2 regions of the Mesorhizobium sp. B2-4-1 genome follow, and region 2 is predicted to be linked to the other one. Evidence: riboswitches for the same ligand, from Rfam matches in the RefSeq annotation. Region 2 holds a riboswitch; the other holds the start of a gene.
What was found. A riboswitch is a leader RNA that binds a small molecule or an ion and turns the genes downstream of it on or off. The one in region 2 is predicted to bind cobalamin.
Positions count from the first base shown of each region.

Region 1 (7,703 bases), on a different contig from region 2:
TCGAGATTGGCCCGCACCATGGTGCCGATCCTGATGTCGAGAAGCGGGTCCGCCATGGTCATCCTTCCTGCCTGGGGATTTCGATCCGGCGCCCGGTCTCGGCGCTTTCGATCGCCGCGAAAACCATGGCCAGGCTCTTGATATTGTCGGCGCCGCGCGTCTCCGGCTCGGTGCCGGTTTCCACGGCGCGGACGAAATCTTCCATGACGCCGAGATGCCCGCCGATGCGGTCGGCAGGGTCGAGCGGCGGCACCGCTACCGACACGACCTTGTCGAGCAGGCCTTCGCGTTCCGGCAGCACGGCTTCGGCCTTCAACTCGTCATGACCATCCCAGGTCAGGCTGCCGCGTTCGCCGACGATGCGCCAACTGCCTTCCCAACTGGTGCGGAAACCGTCGGCGCACCAACTGCCGCGATAGGTGAACATCTTGCCCTGGCCGAGCTCGAAGGTGGCGCTTGCCGACGATCCCTGCCGGTACCAGGAATTGGCCGGCTCCCATTCCCGGCAATACACTTCGGTCGGCTCGCCATCGACCATGTAGCGGGCGGCGTCGAATGTATGGATCGCCATGTCGAGCAGCAGCACATGGCGCATGCCTTCGCGGAAACCGCCGAAATGCGGCGCAATGAAAAAATCGGCATGGATGCTGGTCGCAGCGCCGATGGCGCCGGAGCCGAGGAAGCGCCGGATGCGCCGGACGTTGGCGACGTAGCGGCGGTTCTGCACCACGGCATGGATGCGCCGGGCGCGCCGCGCATCGTCGATGATGGCGCGCGCATTGTCCGGGCTGTCGGCCAGCGGCTTTTCCGTCAACAGATGACAGCCATGGGCAAAGGCCGAATTCGCCACGGCGCGACGGGCGGCAGGCACGACCACGTCGAACACCGCATCGGGTCTGGTCTGGGAGAGAACGACGTCGAGATCGGTCCCGATCGCGACCCCGGCGAGGTCGTATTCGCGTGCCCGCTGGCGCGCCCTGTCGGCGTCGAGGTCGACGAGACCGACGATCTTGACGGCAGGGGATTGGCTGATGGCCTCGAGCCAGGTTTTGCTCATGGCTCCGCACCCGACCAGGACGACGTGCATCATCCAGCGCTCCTCCGGCCAACCCCTCCTGGCTGGCACCCACGGCAGTCCGTAAATGACTTCCGTAAACGTTTACGATGACACACCCGATGGCATATATTGTCAATCGGATTTGTACCGTCGGCTCTGAAACGCCTTGGCCGCACGACCGGCTGGTGCTAGCCAGAAGCAGGAGGGGGAGGTCTTGGCGTCCAGCATTCACGATCTTGCGCGGCACCTGAACATTTCGATCGGTACAGTCTCGCGCGCGCTTAACGGGCGCGCCGACGTGAACGCCGAGACACGCCAGCGCGTGCTCGAGGCGGCCCGGAAGCTCAATTATTCACCGAACCACTCGGGCAGGAACCTACGCCGCGGCACCACCCATGCCGTGGCTTTCATGCTGCAGCCGCATCCGGGCGACCAGCAGTATGGCGAGCCGTTCTTCATTCCGTTCCTCACCGGACTGCAAGCGACATTGGCCGAGTGCGGGCTGGACCTGATCATCGTCATGGGCGCGCCGGCGGATTATCAACAGGAGCGGCTGCGCCGCGTCGTCGAGACGCGTCGTGCCGATGCCGTCGTACTGGCCTGGACGCGGCGCGAGGACGATCGCATCGACTATCTGAGCAAGGCCGGCTTTCCCTTCGCGACGCTCGGCCGAAGCCGGTCCGGCGACGACAGCTATCCCTCTCTGGATCTGGATTTCGAGAAGGCGGGCGCCGATGCGGTCGACCGGCTGGTTGCGCGTGGCCACCGCCGCATCGCCGCCATCCGGCCGTCGCTTGACCTGAATTTCGGTTATCTGTTTCTGGAGGGTTATTGCAAGGCGCTGCGGCGGCACGGCATCGAAGTCGATCCCGGCCTGATTGTGGACGGTTTTATCAACGAAGCCGGTGGCTACGCGGTGACACCGCAAGTCATGCGGTCGAAGGATCCGCCGACCGCGATTATCTTCAACAACGACTCGATGGCGCTCGGCGGCTGCAAAGCGCTCGCCGAAATGGGGATCAAGCCCGGGCAGGATGTCGCGGTGATCGTCATCGTCGACACGCCGCTCTGCCGTTATTTCTCGCCGGCGCTGACCGGCTTTCGTCCGAGCCTTGACCCGATGGGGCGGCGGCTCGGCGAAATCCTGCTCGCCTCGCTCCCGGCTTTCGCCGGCGCGAAAGGGCCAGAGATCATTCGCGAGGTCTGGCCGCTGGAACTGGTGGCGCGCGATAGTGATTGACCACACGTTTGTATCGTTATAACAGAACATGCATCGACCTTGCCTCGACGCTGCCTGCATCCTAGGCTGCGACTCGTGATGGTCCCCGCGCCGCAAGGCGAGGGGTGAAAAGGGAACATGGTGAGGCCCGATTTTCGGGTCGAAGCCATGGCTGCCCCCGCAACTGTAAGCGGCGAGCAAAATCCGAGAAGCCACTGGCCGGCAAGGCTGGGAAGGCAGGATGGCGCAACGACCCGCGAGCCAGGAGACCTGCCATCTGCATGGGTTGACCGGACGGGGTGTGCCGGGAGGAGACGCGGGGTTCGGTCTTGTCGACCGGTTCAAGCCAGCTTCCTTCCGTCGCCATTTTTGAAAGTGACGGAAGTTGGACGGCTCCATCGATCGCATTCACTGCATTCCCATGCATCGCATCATCGTGTGCACGCTTTGCCGCGATATCGCCACCGAGGTGAATTCAGGCCAGCGTCCGGCAGGATTGGCAAGCAAGACGCTGGCCCGTATTCCGGCAGGCCCTGCAAGGAATTGCCCATGACCGCGCCGCTTCTCGAGGCCCGCGACCTGGCCGCGGCGGCGGATGGCCTGCATCTGGTGCATCCGGTCAGCCTTTCGGTGGCGGCGGGCGACCGTCTCGCCATCATCGGTCCCAACGGCGCCGGCAAGACGACATTGCTGCGCATGCTGTCGGGCATGCTGCGGCCGAGTTCGGGCGAAGTGAAGCTCACCGGGCGCCTGCTGGACAGGATTTCGACCGCCGAGCGGGCGCTGCACATCGCCGTCGTCGGCCAGACCGATCAACCGGATCCACGGCTGGCGGTGATCGATTATGTCGAGCTCGGCCGGGTTCCGCATACCGGCCGCAGGCACAGGAGCGAGGAACGCGACATTGTCGTCGAGGCGCTGCGCCGGACCGGGCTGTTGCCGCTGCTTGGCCGCACCATCGGCTCGCTGTCGGGCGGCGAGCGCCAGCGCGCCCAGCTTGCCCGCGCCATCGCACAGGAGCCGAAGATCCTGTTCCTCGACGAGCCGACCAACCATCTCGACCCGCGGGCGCGCAGCGAGTTGCTCGAACTGGTTGCAGGCCTCGGCATGACCGTGATCGCGGTGCTGCACGATCTGGCGCTGGTGACGCCTTTCGCCACCAGGGTCGCGGTGATGGGCCATGGCCGGTTGCATGTGCTGGCGCCGCCACGCGAAGCACTCACTCAGCAGCTGATCCGCGAGATCTTCGGTGTCGACGTCTTTAGGTTGCGCCACCCGACGGAGGACCGCGAGCTGACGGTGTTCGAGGTTCCGAACCGTGCCGCGCCATCTTCGTGAGCGCAGATCCAATTCCCGTGCAACGAAGGAGCAACATCCGTGAAACGCCTTGCCGTATCTCTTGCCTTCTCCCTGCTGGCCTCTACGGCCTTCGCCTTTCCGGTGACGGTCGACAGCTGCGGCAAGTCGCTGACCTTCGACGCGCCTCCAAAGCGCGCTGTCATTCACGATCTCAACATGGCCGAGATGGCCTTCGCCCTGAAGCTGCAGCCGTCGATCGTCGGCCTGACCGGCATCACCGGATGGTACAAGGTCGGCCCCGAATTCAAGGCCGAGCAAGGCTCGATCCCGGAACTGGCGCCCAAATATCCGACGCTGGAAAACCTGGTCGCTGTCGAGCCCGACTTCTTCTTCGCCGGCTGGTATTACGGCATGAAGCCGGGCGGCGAGGTGACGCCCGATACGCTGGCGCCACACGGCATCAAGACCCTGGTGCTGACGGAAAGCTGCGTCCATCTCGACAAGAACCGGCCTGCCGCTTCGATGGACCTGCTCTATGGCGATGTCGAGAAGCTGGGCAAGATCTTCGGCAAGGAGGCCGAAGCGGATAAGCTCGTCTCCGGCTGGAAGGCGCAGCTCGCCGAAATCGCCGCAAAGGTCGGCGACCGCAGGGGAACGCGCGTCTTCCTCTATGATTCCGGCGAGGACAAGCCGTTCACATCAGGCAAGTTCGCCATTCCCAACGCCATGATTTCCGCGGCCGGCGGCGACAACATCATGGCCGACATGGACACCAGCTGGGGCAACACGGATTGGGAGACGGTGGCCTCGCGCAATCCGCAATTCCTCATCCTGCTCGACTATCAGGATGGCGGCGGCTACCGGAAGCTGCTCGATTTCCTGAAAGCGCATCCGGCAATGAAGGAGATAGACGCGGTCAAGAACGAACGCTTCGTGGCGCTTCGCTATGCCGAACTGACACCCGGACCGGCCAACATCGAAGCGATCGGCAAGATCGCCAGGGCGATGCATCCGGAAGCATTTTAACCGGGAAGATGACTTTGCGGCACAAGGCATTCGTATTGGCCATGATGGCGGCCGCGTCGGCTATGGCCGCGCTCGCGCTGCTATCGATCGCCTATGGTTCGACGATGATCCCGCTGGGCGACGTCGTTGCAGCACTTGGCCATGCGATCGGATTGAAGGGGCATGACGTGTCCGGCCCGGTCGGCAGGATCGTCGTCGACCTCAGATTGCCGCGCACCATCCTGGCCATCTGTCTCGGCGGCGGCCTGGGCGTGGTCGGCGCGCTGTTGCAGACGGTGACGCGCAACGATCTTGCCGATCCGTTCCTGTTCGGTCTCTCGTCGGGAGCCGCCGCCGGCGCTGTCTCCGTCATCACCGTCTTCGGCGACAGTTTCGGGATCTGGACGCTACCGATCGCCGCGTTCACCGGCGGTATTCTGGCGGCTTGCGTTGTGCTTTTGCTGGTTGCGCGGGTGAGGGGACAAGGCCCCGAACGGCTGATCCTCGCCGGACTTGCGGTCTCCTTCATGTTCACCGCATTGACCAATTACCTGGTCTTTGCCGGTGACCAGCGCGCCGCCCATTCGGTGCTGTTCTGGACGATGGGCGGGCTCGGCCTGGCGCGGTGGGACAATATCTGGCTAGGTGCGCTTGGGGCCGGCACGATTGCGGCGTACGGGCTGTGGAATCATCGCCGGCTGGACGCTTTCCTGGCCGGCGAAAATGCCGCCGAAAGTCTTGGCGTGCCGGTGGCGCGAATGCGACGGACGACGTTTCTGGTCGCCGCGTTTTCGACCGCGATCCTGGTTTCGGTCGCCGGCGTCATCGGCTTCGTCGGCCTCATGATCCCGCATCTGTCGCGGCCGCTGGCTGGTCCGCTGCATCTGCGCCTGATCGTAAGTTGCGCGCTGTTCGGGGCGGTCCTGTTGCTGGCAAGCGACCTTCTGGCACGCACATTGCTGCCGCCGCAGGAACTGCCGATCGGCATCATCACCAGCTCGCTCGGCGCCTTCTTCGTTGTCACCATGCTGATCCGTAACCGCTTGTGATGGGTGTAGCGGCAGCCGAAAATCATCGGACGCAGCCATGATTGTGCTGCACGGCTGCCATGCACGTTTGCTGGCTTCTGGAACAATGCCGGACTTGAATGATAAGCACGCTTATTATATATGCCACTCATGGTTTCCGAAGGCGTAGACAGATTGGGATTTTTGATCCACGACGTGCAGCGGCTGATGCGAAAGCGCTTCGAAGCGCGCGCCAGCGGCCTTGGCCTGTCCTCGGCGCAATGGCGCCTGATGGTTCGCGTCGCCAAGGAAGCGGGCGTTTCGCAGGCGCGGCTTGCTGAACTGCTTGAAATCGAGCCGATCAGCGTCTCGCGGCTGGTTGACCGGATGGAGGAGGGCGGCTGGATCGAGCGCCGCTCCGACGCCGCCGACCGCCGCGTGCGCATGATCTTCCCAACTCCCAAGGCAAGTGCCGCGTATGCGGAGGTCAAGAGCCTCGCCGGCGAAGTCTATGAGGAGTCGCTGACCGGCGTTTCGCCGGACGATCGCCGCGTCCTGATCAGGGCATTGGATGCGATGGCACAGAATCTCGCGGATGGCGATTCACCGTCCTGCGACAAGGTCAAGAATACGGAAGGCGCAGCAGCATGAACGCGGTAGCCAAGGTCGACGAAAACGCCGCCAAAGTGGAAATGGAAGCGCCGCAGCAGCCGGCCGCGGCCCCTGTTACAATGACACCTCCGGCAGAGCCGGCGCCGGTGCCAAAGAAGAAGCGCCGTCTCGGCCGCTTCTTGTTGATGTTCGCACTGCCGGCGGCGTTGGTCATTGGTGGCGGCTATGTCTGGGTCACTGGAGGGCGCTACCAGGAGACGGAGAACGCCAACCTGCAGCAGGCCAAGGTATCGATCGCCTCGGACACGGCGGGCCGCATCGTTCAGGTTGCGATCTCGGACAATCAGAGGGTGAAGCAAGGCGATCTTCTCTTCGCCATTGACCCCGAGCCTTACCGAATCGCACTTGCGCAGGCCGACGCGGCGGTGGCCGCCGCGCGGCTCAACGTCGAACAGCTGCGCGCCGCCTACAGCCAGGCCATGGCGCAGGAGAAATCCGCCAGCAGCGAAGTTGCCTATGCCCAGTCGCAATACGACCGTGCCGCCGATCTCGCCCAGAAAGGCATCAACGCCAAGTCTTCGCTCGATGAGGCCAGGAACGATCTCGATAAGGCAAAGCAGCAGCTTGCCGTCGCCCAACAGGGCATCGTCAGCGCCAAGGCGGCGCTGGGCGGCAATCCCGATATCGAGACCGACAAACATCCGACCGTGATGTCGGCGCTCGCAGCGCGCGACAAGGCTGCCTACGACCTGGCGCAGACCACCGTGAAGGCGCCTGCCGATGGCGTCGTCTACCAGGCCGCGTCCTTCAAGGTCGGCCAGTATGTCGGCTCCGGCACGCCGCTGTTCTCGCTGGTCGAGACCGGCGATACCTGGATCGACGCCAATTTCAAGGAAACACAGCTGACCAATATGAAGCCGGGCCAGAAGGCAGAAATCGTGGTCGACACCTATCCGGGCAGGACCTTCGAAGCGACCGTCAAGGCTATCGGCGCCGGCACCGGAGCGGACTTCTCGCTTCTGCCCGCCCAGAACGCTACCGGCAACTGGGTCAAGGTCACCCAGCGCATTCCGGTCCGCCTGGAGCTGAGCGATCCCGACGCCAAGATGATGCTGCGCACAGGCATGAGCGCGGCCGTTACCGTCGACACGGGCGTGGCGCGCGGCCTGCCTGGCATTTTCGGCCACGCCACGGCTGGCGAGGTCGCGAAGTAAATCAGCGGAAGCCCGCGGGGATCATGCGGGTGGACGCACTGAGCAGGGGGATTGGTCTGATGGGAGGAGTTAAAGGGTCAGCCTTCGGGGCAAACCGCATCGCGGCTTGATCGAAAGCTGAAATCTTCGACACGGACCCGTCGGTCCTCATGTTTCCGGGCGGCAGGCATCCGCTCAATCGAGACTTTCGGTCGATGTAACCCCCACATCGATAATCGCGTCCCACCGCGATGAGGGTCTCTCAACGGAAGGCTTTGCCGCCCGGAAACCCTGTGTACACGTTTTTGTTA
Region 1 covers NZ_VFVN01000002.1:370,311-378,013, reverse strand. Annotated here, with positions in the region: gene FJ949_RS06450 (sugar phosphate isomerase/epimerase) at 1-56, opposite strand, end outside; gene FJ949_RS06445 (Gfo/Idh/MocA family oxidoreductase) at 59-1,090, opposite strand; gene FJ949_RS06440 (LacI family DNA-binding transcriptional regulator) at 1,272-2,297, shown strand; cobalamin riboswitch at 2,360-2,569, shown strand; gene FJ949_RS06435 (ABC transporter ATP-binding protein) at 2,826-3,614, shown strand; gene FJ949_RS06430 (ABC transporter substrate-binding protein) at 3,654-4,601, shown strand; gene FJ949_RS06425 (iron ABC transporter permease) at 4,610-5,629, shown strand; gene FJ949_RS06420 (MarR family winged helix-turn-helix transcriptional regulator) at 5,759-6,238, shown strand; gene FJ949_RS06415 (HlyD family secretion protein) at 6,235-7,413, shown strand.
Region 1: it holds a riboswitch for cobalamin, as region 2 does, so the genes downstream of both, FJ949_RS06435 (ABC transporter ATP-binding protein) here and FJ949_RS10175 (CbtB domain-containing protein) in region 2, are expected to answer to the same signal.

Region 2 (7,703 bases):
CAGACATGGATCATGGTTTGATACCTTCCGCTCGATCCTCGCGCCGGGCCGCCCATTCGGCAAGGGCGGATTCAAGCCGCAGCCACTCCTCCCCGTTCCCCGGCAGGCCGGCCCGCAGGACATGCGGGCGGTCGGTGAAATGGCGAAGCAGGATGCCGCGTTCCCCAAGCACAGAAAACAAGCCGGCGGCATCCGACAGCCTGAGATAGCGGAACAATGTGGTGCCGCCCGCGGCAGGCACGCCGAAACGACCGAACAGCCCGTCGAGCCGAGCCGATACCTCCGCCAGCGACGCGCGCATCGCGTCCTGCCAGCCGATATCGGCAAGTGCGCGAATGCCATATTCCAGCGCCGGGCCGGCGACGGCCCAAGGTCCGAATTGCGTTTCCAGCCGTTGGGCCGTCGGCGCATCGGCAAGCGCGAATCCAAGCCGCAGGCCGGCCAGCCCAAAAAACTTGCCGAAAGAACGCAGCACGACGATGCCGCCCTGGCCGACATCGCCGGCAAGGCTGTGTTCGCGCGGGCCGACATCCATGAACGCCTCGTCGACGACCAGCAGCCCGCCCTTGGCGCGCAAACCGGCGGCCAGCGCCAGCAGCCGGTCGCGCTCGACGATGCGCCCATCCGGGTTGTTCGGGTTGACCACGACGGCAAGGTCGGCATCCGCCAGATCAGCGAAATCGCTGACTTCGATCACCTCGTGCCCCGCGATCGCCGCCGCGCGGGCATGTTCGGCATAGGTCGGCCCCAGTACGAGCGCCTTGCCCGGCGCGACCAGCGATGCCACGCGCGGCAGCAGGATCTGCGTACCGGGCGCAGCGACGACATTGGCTGGCGAGGGCGCACCATAGCTACTGGCCGCGATCGCCGTCAGCTCACGCGCCCGCCCCGCTTCCGGCAATCGCGACAGCGAGGTGGCGGGCAGCTCGAAAAGCGGGTAGGAGTGCGGATTGATTCCGGTCGAGAGGTCGACGAAAGGCTGGGGGGCGTTGGGGAAAAGCGCCCTTGCCCGACCGAGACTTCCACCATGGTCCACCGCTCCTTCAAGAAGCTTCATGTCAGTCCTGATCGCTTTCCTGTCATTGGCCATCGAATCCGCGCTGGGCTACCCCGACTGGCTGTTTCGCGCCATCGGCCATCCCGTGACGTGGTTTGGCAGGCTGATATCCTTTCTCGATCGCAGGCTCAACCGCGCCACTGATCCCGACGCACTGCGTCGCCAACGTGGTGTCCAGGCGCTTCTGGTCATCGTGCTGGTGCCGGCGCTAATTGGCCTGTGCGTGCAGATCCTGCTCTGGTTCATTCCCCTGGGACTGTTCATCACCGCCCTTCTGGCAACATCGTTCCTGTCGCAGCGGAGCCTTTATGAGCATGTCGAGGCCGTCGCCGATGCGCTCGACTCGGGCGGCCTCGACATGGGCCGCGCCGCCGTCTCGCGCATCGTCGGCCGCGATCCCGAAACCCTCGACAGGGCCGGCGTCTGCCGCGCGGCGATCGAGAGCCTGGCCGAGAATTTTTCCGACGGCATCGTTGCCCCCGCCTTCTGGACGGGCGTCGGCGGCCTCGCCGGCGGCGCCGCCTACAAGGCCGCCAACACCGCCGATTCGATGATCGGCCATCGCACGCCGCGCCACGAAACTTTCGGCAGGGCAGCCGCACGCTTCGACGATTGGATCAACCTGCCGGCGTCGAGGCTGACGGCGTTGCTCATCACGTTGGCGGCTTTCCTGGTGAAAGGCGCCGACGCGAAAGCCGCATGGCAGGCGGTGCGGCGCGACGCGAAAAAACACCGCTCGCCCAATGCCGGCTGGCCGGAGGCGGCGATGGCGGGCGGGCTCGGCCTGGCCCTCGCCGGGCCGCGCAGCTATGGCGGCGTAACGGTCGACGACGCGTTCATGGGCGAAGGCGGCCGGCGCGAAGCCGACAGCATCGACATAAGGCGGGCGCTGAAACTCTACCGCGTCGCCGATTATTTGCTGATTGCCCTGTTCGGCGTGGTTTCGGCGATCGTCATTCTGGCATGATCTCACCCCCCGTGAGTTCTCTCCCGAAGGGGAGGAAGGGAGCCGGGCTGCAACAGGTTCGCGCCTTTCCTCTCCCCCGTCGATCGGGGGAGAGGTGGCTCGGCGAAGCCGAGACGGAGTGGGGGTCGACGAGCTCGGCAGTCGCGTTTCTCGCACCCGCCGGGTTGCGCCTGCCTGTCTGCGGACCGCGCGTTCGATCACCGCCTTTCCCCAATCCGTCGCTGCTTCGCAGCGCCACCTTTCCCCCCTCCGGAGGGAAAGGAAGTGAGCCCTGCTGGAAGCGTTTGGCGACCAGACTTGAATGCTCATCCACAAAAGGGGACAACAGCTCTCAAAACTCCACCCCCTGCTGCGCCTTCACGCCCGCCGCGAAATGGTGTTTGGTCAGCCCCATCTCGGTCACCAGGTCGGCCGCCTCGACCAGCGCCGGCTTGGCGTTGCGACCGGTGACGACGACATGCAGGCCCTCGCGGCGCGCTTTCAGCGCGGCAACCACCTTGTCCAGATCGAGATACTCGTAACGCAGCGCGATGTTGAGTTCGTCGAGCACGACGAGACTGATCGACGGATCGGCCATCAGCTCCAGCGCCTTGGCCCAGGCGGCCTCGGCCGCCGCGATGTCGCGCTTCAGATCCTGTGTCTCCCAGGTGAACCCCTCGCCCATCGCGTGCCAGACGACGCGGTCGCCGAAGGCGGCGAAGGCCTCCTTCTCACCCGTATGCCATTTGCCCTTGATGAACTGGACGACGCCGACGCGCTTGCCGTAGCCGAGCATCCGCAGCGCCAGGCCAAAGGCAGCCGTGGTCTTGCCTTTGCCCGGGCCGGTGTTGACGATCAGCAGCCCCTTTTCGACCGTCTTGCTCGCCACCTCGGCGTCTTGGACCGCCTTGCGCTTGGCCATCTTGGCGCGGTGGCGCTCTTCGTCCTTTTCGTCGATGTCGGTCATGTCACTTCACCTTGAGCGGCAGCCCCGCCACCATCAAAAGCACGGTCTCGGCAATCGCCGCGACCTGCTGGTTGAGCCGGCCGGCGGCGTCGCGGAACCGGCGCCCCAGCGCATTGTCCGGCACGATGCCTTGCCCGACCTCGTTGGATACAACAAACCAGGGTCCGCGCGGCCGCGACAGCATGTCAGCCAGCCGCCGGCATACGCCCTCTACATCATGTTCGGCCAGCATGTGGTTGGTCAGCCACAGCGTCAGGCAGTCGACAAGCACCGGCTGGTCCTCCGGTAGGGTCTCGAGTGCACCGACAAGGTCTAGCGGTGCATCGATGGTCGTCCAGCCCTCGCCGCGCCGCGACCGGTGCAACGCGATGCGCTGCCGCATCTCGTCGTCATAAGGTTGCGCCGTGGCGATGTAGGCCCATGGCGAAGGCAAGGCGGTCATCAGCGTTTCGGCGTGCGCGCTCTTGCCGGAGCGCGCACCGCCGATGATGAAGGTCAGTCTTCCGCGATCAGGCAAAGCTGTCGCGCAGGCCCGTCGCGCTGCCGGTGAAGCGTCCACGCACCACGCCGACGACAGCGCCCAGCACGAGCCAGAACACCAGGTTCGTCACTGTCACCGCCACCACGAACTGATGGTGCAGGCCTTCCGGGATCGGCGTCTCGAAACTGTCGGGCTGCGGCGCGCCGACGATATGCGGCGCGACGATCAACACCACACCCAGAATCGCCAGCGGCAGTGATTTGCGGAAGGCGATCAGGGCAAGGCCGATCGCCGTCGCCGCCACCGTCGCCGTCCACCAGATCTGGCGTGGCAGAAGCTCGGCGGCAGGCATGGCCGGCAGTTCCGGCGGCAGGCCGAGGCCCGGCGCCAGCGTGAACACGGCAAAGCCGGCCAGTCCCCAGAACACGCCCTGGCGCCAGTTGCCGATGCCGCCGGCGAATTCCGAAACCGCGACCAGGACCAGCGCGAAGCCGATGCCGGTGACGATGTTGGCAAGCACGCTGAAAGCGAAACGCTCGAAGCCGTCGGCCGGCGCCCAGCCTTCCTCTTCAGCCGGAACAGCTTCAGCGGCTGCCGGCGCGGCGGAACTCATGGCATTGCCCGCCGGGGCGGCAGAGTTCATGGCGTTGTTGTCGGTCGGGGCCGGTGCGGTATGGTCGTGGTGGTGGCCGCCGCCGGCCTGTTCGTAGACTTCCGCCTTCAGGATCAACGGCACGGTGGCATAGGCCTGCATGCAGGCGAGAACGACACCGGCCACGAGCCCTGCGATCGCCGCGATGAACACGACGTTGCGAAACAGGTTCATGATGTCAAATCCCTATCAGTGGCAGGGAAACGCCATCGAGTGGCGATAGTCGTGCGCGGCATTGTGGACCGCGTCGATATGCGAGAAACCGACAAAGCCTACGACGAAAACGCCGAGCAGCGCCGCGAGCGCGAGCTGCAGGAGGCGCGACTGCGAGGAGATGGAGGCGCCGAGGGAGACGGAAGCGGTATTCATGTCTTGTCCTTTCACCCTCCACCCGAGGGCATCGAAGTCAGTTTCCTGTCGCCGGCAGGTCTCCTGGCTCGCGGATCAGCGCCCTTCCCCACCTTCCCGAAGAAAATCTTCAGTGGCATATGGAGAGGACTACCGCACACAGTTGCGGGGGCAGCCACGGCATTGGGCAACAAATCTGCCCGCACCGCATTCCCTCTTGGCTCCAATCGGAACCGACGACGAAGGTGACTATAGGGAAAATCGCCGCATCCGGCAAACCAAATTCCGACGGCGACAAGCGCTTTAGCGCCGTCCGGCCGCTTGCTCCGCTGCAATTGACAATTTCCGTGGCCGGGTGTCGGCTGCCATCCTCACAGGAGGCCAGCCATGCAGCCCGTCCGGAGCCAGCACGCCCCCTATAACGGCCTCACCCGGGCCGAGCCGACATTGCCGTCCTCGGCCTATTGGGATGCGGCGGCCTACCAGCGCGACCTCGACGCCATCTGGTACAGGAACTGGCTGCTCGTCTGCCGTGAAGCTGATCTCGCCCAACCGCTGGCTTTCCGCACCTTCCGTGTCGGCACCCAGGAGATCGTCGTGCTGCGTGACGATACCGGCGAACTGCGCGCCTTCCACAACACCTGCCGGCATCGCGGCTCGCAGCTTTGCCAGGAACGCGAGGGGCGGCTGAAGGCGCGGCTGATCACCTGCCCCTACCACGCATGGTCCTATTCGCTGCGCGGCGATCTCGTGCGCGTGCCATCGAAAACGCTGCCCGAAGGTTTCGACAAGGCGGACCATCCGCTCTATCGCGTCGCGCTGTCGGTCTGGCGCGGCTTCGTCTTCGTCAATCTCGCGGAAGATGCCGCCGGCTCGGCGCACTCATCCTTCGACCCGGCCTCCGGCGATCTCGGCAACTGGCCGCTGGAATCGCTGGTATCGGGCCATGTGCTGCGCAAGGTGATGAACTGCAACTGGAAGATCTTCTGGGAAAACTTCAACGAATGCCTGCATTGCCCCGGCGTCCACAAGGACCTGTCGCGGCTGGTGCCGATCTACGGCCGCGGCCTGATGGGCCGGCATGACGACCCCGAATGGACCCGCCATGCCGACAATGACGCGCCGGAATTTTCCGGCGGGCTGCGGGCGGGTGCCGAAACATGGTCACGTGACGGCCAGGCGCATGGGCCGGTCTTTTCGGGCCTGACGCCGGCCGAGCACGCCGCCGGCCAGACCTACGCCACCAGCCTGCCCTCGATGTTCATCGTCGGCCACGTCGACTATGTCAGGTCCGTACGGCTGGTGCCGCTTGGCCCCGAGCAGACCGAATTGACCGCCGAATGGCTGTTCGCGCCCGACGCGCTCGCCGCCACCGACATCGACAACATCGTCGGATTCGGCACCCAGGTGCTGGAGGAGGATGCCGCGATCTGCGAGGTCAACCAGAAAGGGCTGCGCTCCATGCGCCATAAGGCCGGCGTGCTGATGCCGGAGGAGTACGACCTCCACCGCTTCCACGATTGGGTACGCGAACGACATGCTGCGCTTGTGCCGTAAGCTTCACAGCGACTTCGGCAGATACCGCCAGGTGACATAACCGCAGACCGCCGCAAGCAGGCCGAGCGTGACGAAAACCGAGCCCAGTCCGAAAAAGGCCAGCACCACCGAGTAGACCAGCGGCGGCGTCAGTTCGGAAAAGTCGAGATAAGTGCGGTAGACCGCAGCCATCTGCGCCCGCTCATAAGAGCGGACCGAGCGCATGAAGGCGGTCGAGCCCAGCGCGTCGAGCGCGATGGTGAAGAAGGCGCCGCACAGCAGGAAGGCGCCGGTGACGAGCGGCGCGCTTTCGCCGACGGCACCCGCCGCCAGCAGCACCACCGACATGGCGAAATAGGCAAAAGTCATGGTCCTGCGGCCGCCGAAGCGCTTGCCGGCCTTGCCCCAGAAAATCGCCATGAACAAAAGCGCGTTGCCTGCCGAAACCAGAATGCCGCCGGCAAGTTCGCCCTCACCGGTGATGACCATGAACAGCGGGCCATAGACGAAAAATGTCGTCCAGAAGCAGGAGCGGCCGAAGGCGATCAGCCAGGCCAGCCTCAGCCTCGGCTGCGCGACGAAGCGGCCGATATTGGCTAGCGGGTTGACCGGGCGCGTCTTGCCCGGCCGGATCGAGGGATTGTCGCCGAGCCGGTAGGTCCAGAACAACGCCAGCAGGGCCAAGGCGAATACGGCGACCGCGCCATGCGCGGCATAGATGCCGAAGCGTGTGTAGAGAAAGATGCCGAGCGTCGGCCCACCCGTCCAGGCAAACATCGACCACGCCATGCGCAGCGATTCGGCCTGCATGAAATCGGTCTTGCGGATGTGGTCCATGATGTAGAGGTTGAGCGTGATCGACAGCGCACTGGCGCCCATGACACGGCACAGCATGCCGGCCAATTGCCCTGCGAGCGTATGCGTGACGAAGAACAGCGAGCCGATCGCCAGCAGGCAGGCGCCCGCCGTGTAGACCCAGCGCCGCGCGAAGCGCTGGATCAGCATCGGCATGAACAGGGTCACCGACAGGCCGAGCATCGCCACTATGGTGTAGAGGATCGAGACGATCTGCTCGTTGTGGAGGATCTCGTAGGCCTGGATCGGGATGACGCTCGACACCGTGGCGCGAGCGAAGGATTCGACCGCGTAGAGCGAGGCGAAGGTGCGGGCATCCGCGGCCTTGAGGGCCGGTAGCCAGATCGGATGGCGCACATGCGTGGACATTGCTTCCCCAAAGCAGAATCACCAGCCAAATCTGCGGCCATCATTTCGCGACCGGTAACAGGAAACCGACGTGCCCCGGTTAAAACGAAGCCGGTCAAAGGCTTTCCGGTGCTGGCCTAAAGGGGTGCCTGATGCAGCGCCGGCTGATCGTCCGTATCGAAGCTCACGGCCTTCTTTTGTCCGGCGTAACCGTGATAGTCCTCGTGCGGGGCTGAATCAGATCGCGAGACCATGAGCATCCAGACGCCGACCATGCCCACAGCGGAGTTGCCGAAGACCAAGCGAATCGTCGCCATCGACATGCTGCGCGGCATCGCGCTGGTCGCCATGGCGAGCTACCATTTCACTTGGGACCTGGAATTCTTCGGCTACACCGATCCCGGCCTGACCGCCTTCGGCTGGTGGAAGTTCTATGCTCGCTGCATCGCCTCGACCTTCCTGTTCCTGGTCGGCGTCAGCCTGTATCTCGCCCATGGCAAAGAGATCCGCTGG
Region 2 covers NZ_VFVN01000003.1:332,091-339,793, reverse strand. Annotated here, with positions in the region: gene FJ949_RS10205 (tyrosine phosphatase family protein) at 1-14, opposite strand, end outside; gene cobD (threonine-phosphate decarboxylase CobD) at 11-1,057, opposite strand; gene cbiB (adenosylcobinamide-phosphate synthase CbiB) at 1,056-2,024, shown strand; gene cobO (cob(I)yrinic acid a,c-diamide adenosyltransferase) at 2,356-2,970, opposite strand; gene cobU (bifunctional adenosylcobinamide kinase/adenosylcobinamide-phosphate guanylyltransferase) at 2,972-3,487, opposite strand; gene FJ949_RS10180 (CbtA family protein) at 3,480-4,277, opposite strand; gene FJ949_RS10175 (CbtB domain-containing protein) at 4,293-4,472, opposite strand; cobalamin riboswitch at 4,508-4,704, opposite strand; gene FJ949_RS10170 (aromatic ring-hydroxylating dioxygenase subunit alpha) at 4,839-6,008, shown strand; gene FJ949_RS10165 (MFS transporter) at 6,012-7,211, opposite strand; gene FJ949_RS10160 (DUF1624 domain-containing protein) at 7,443-7,703, shown strand, end outside.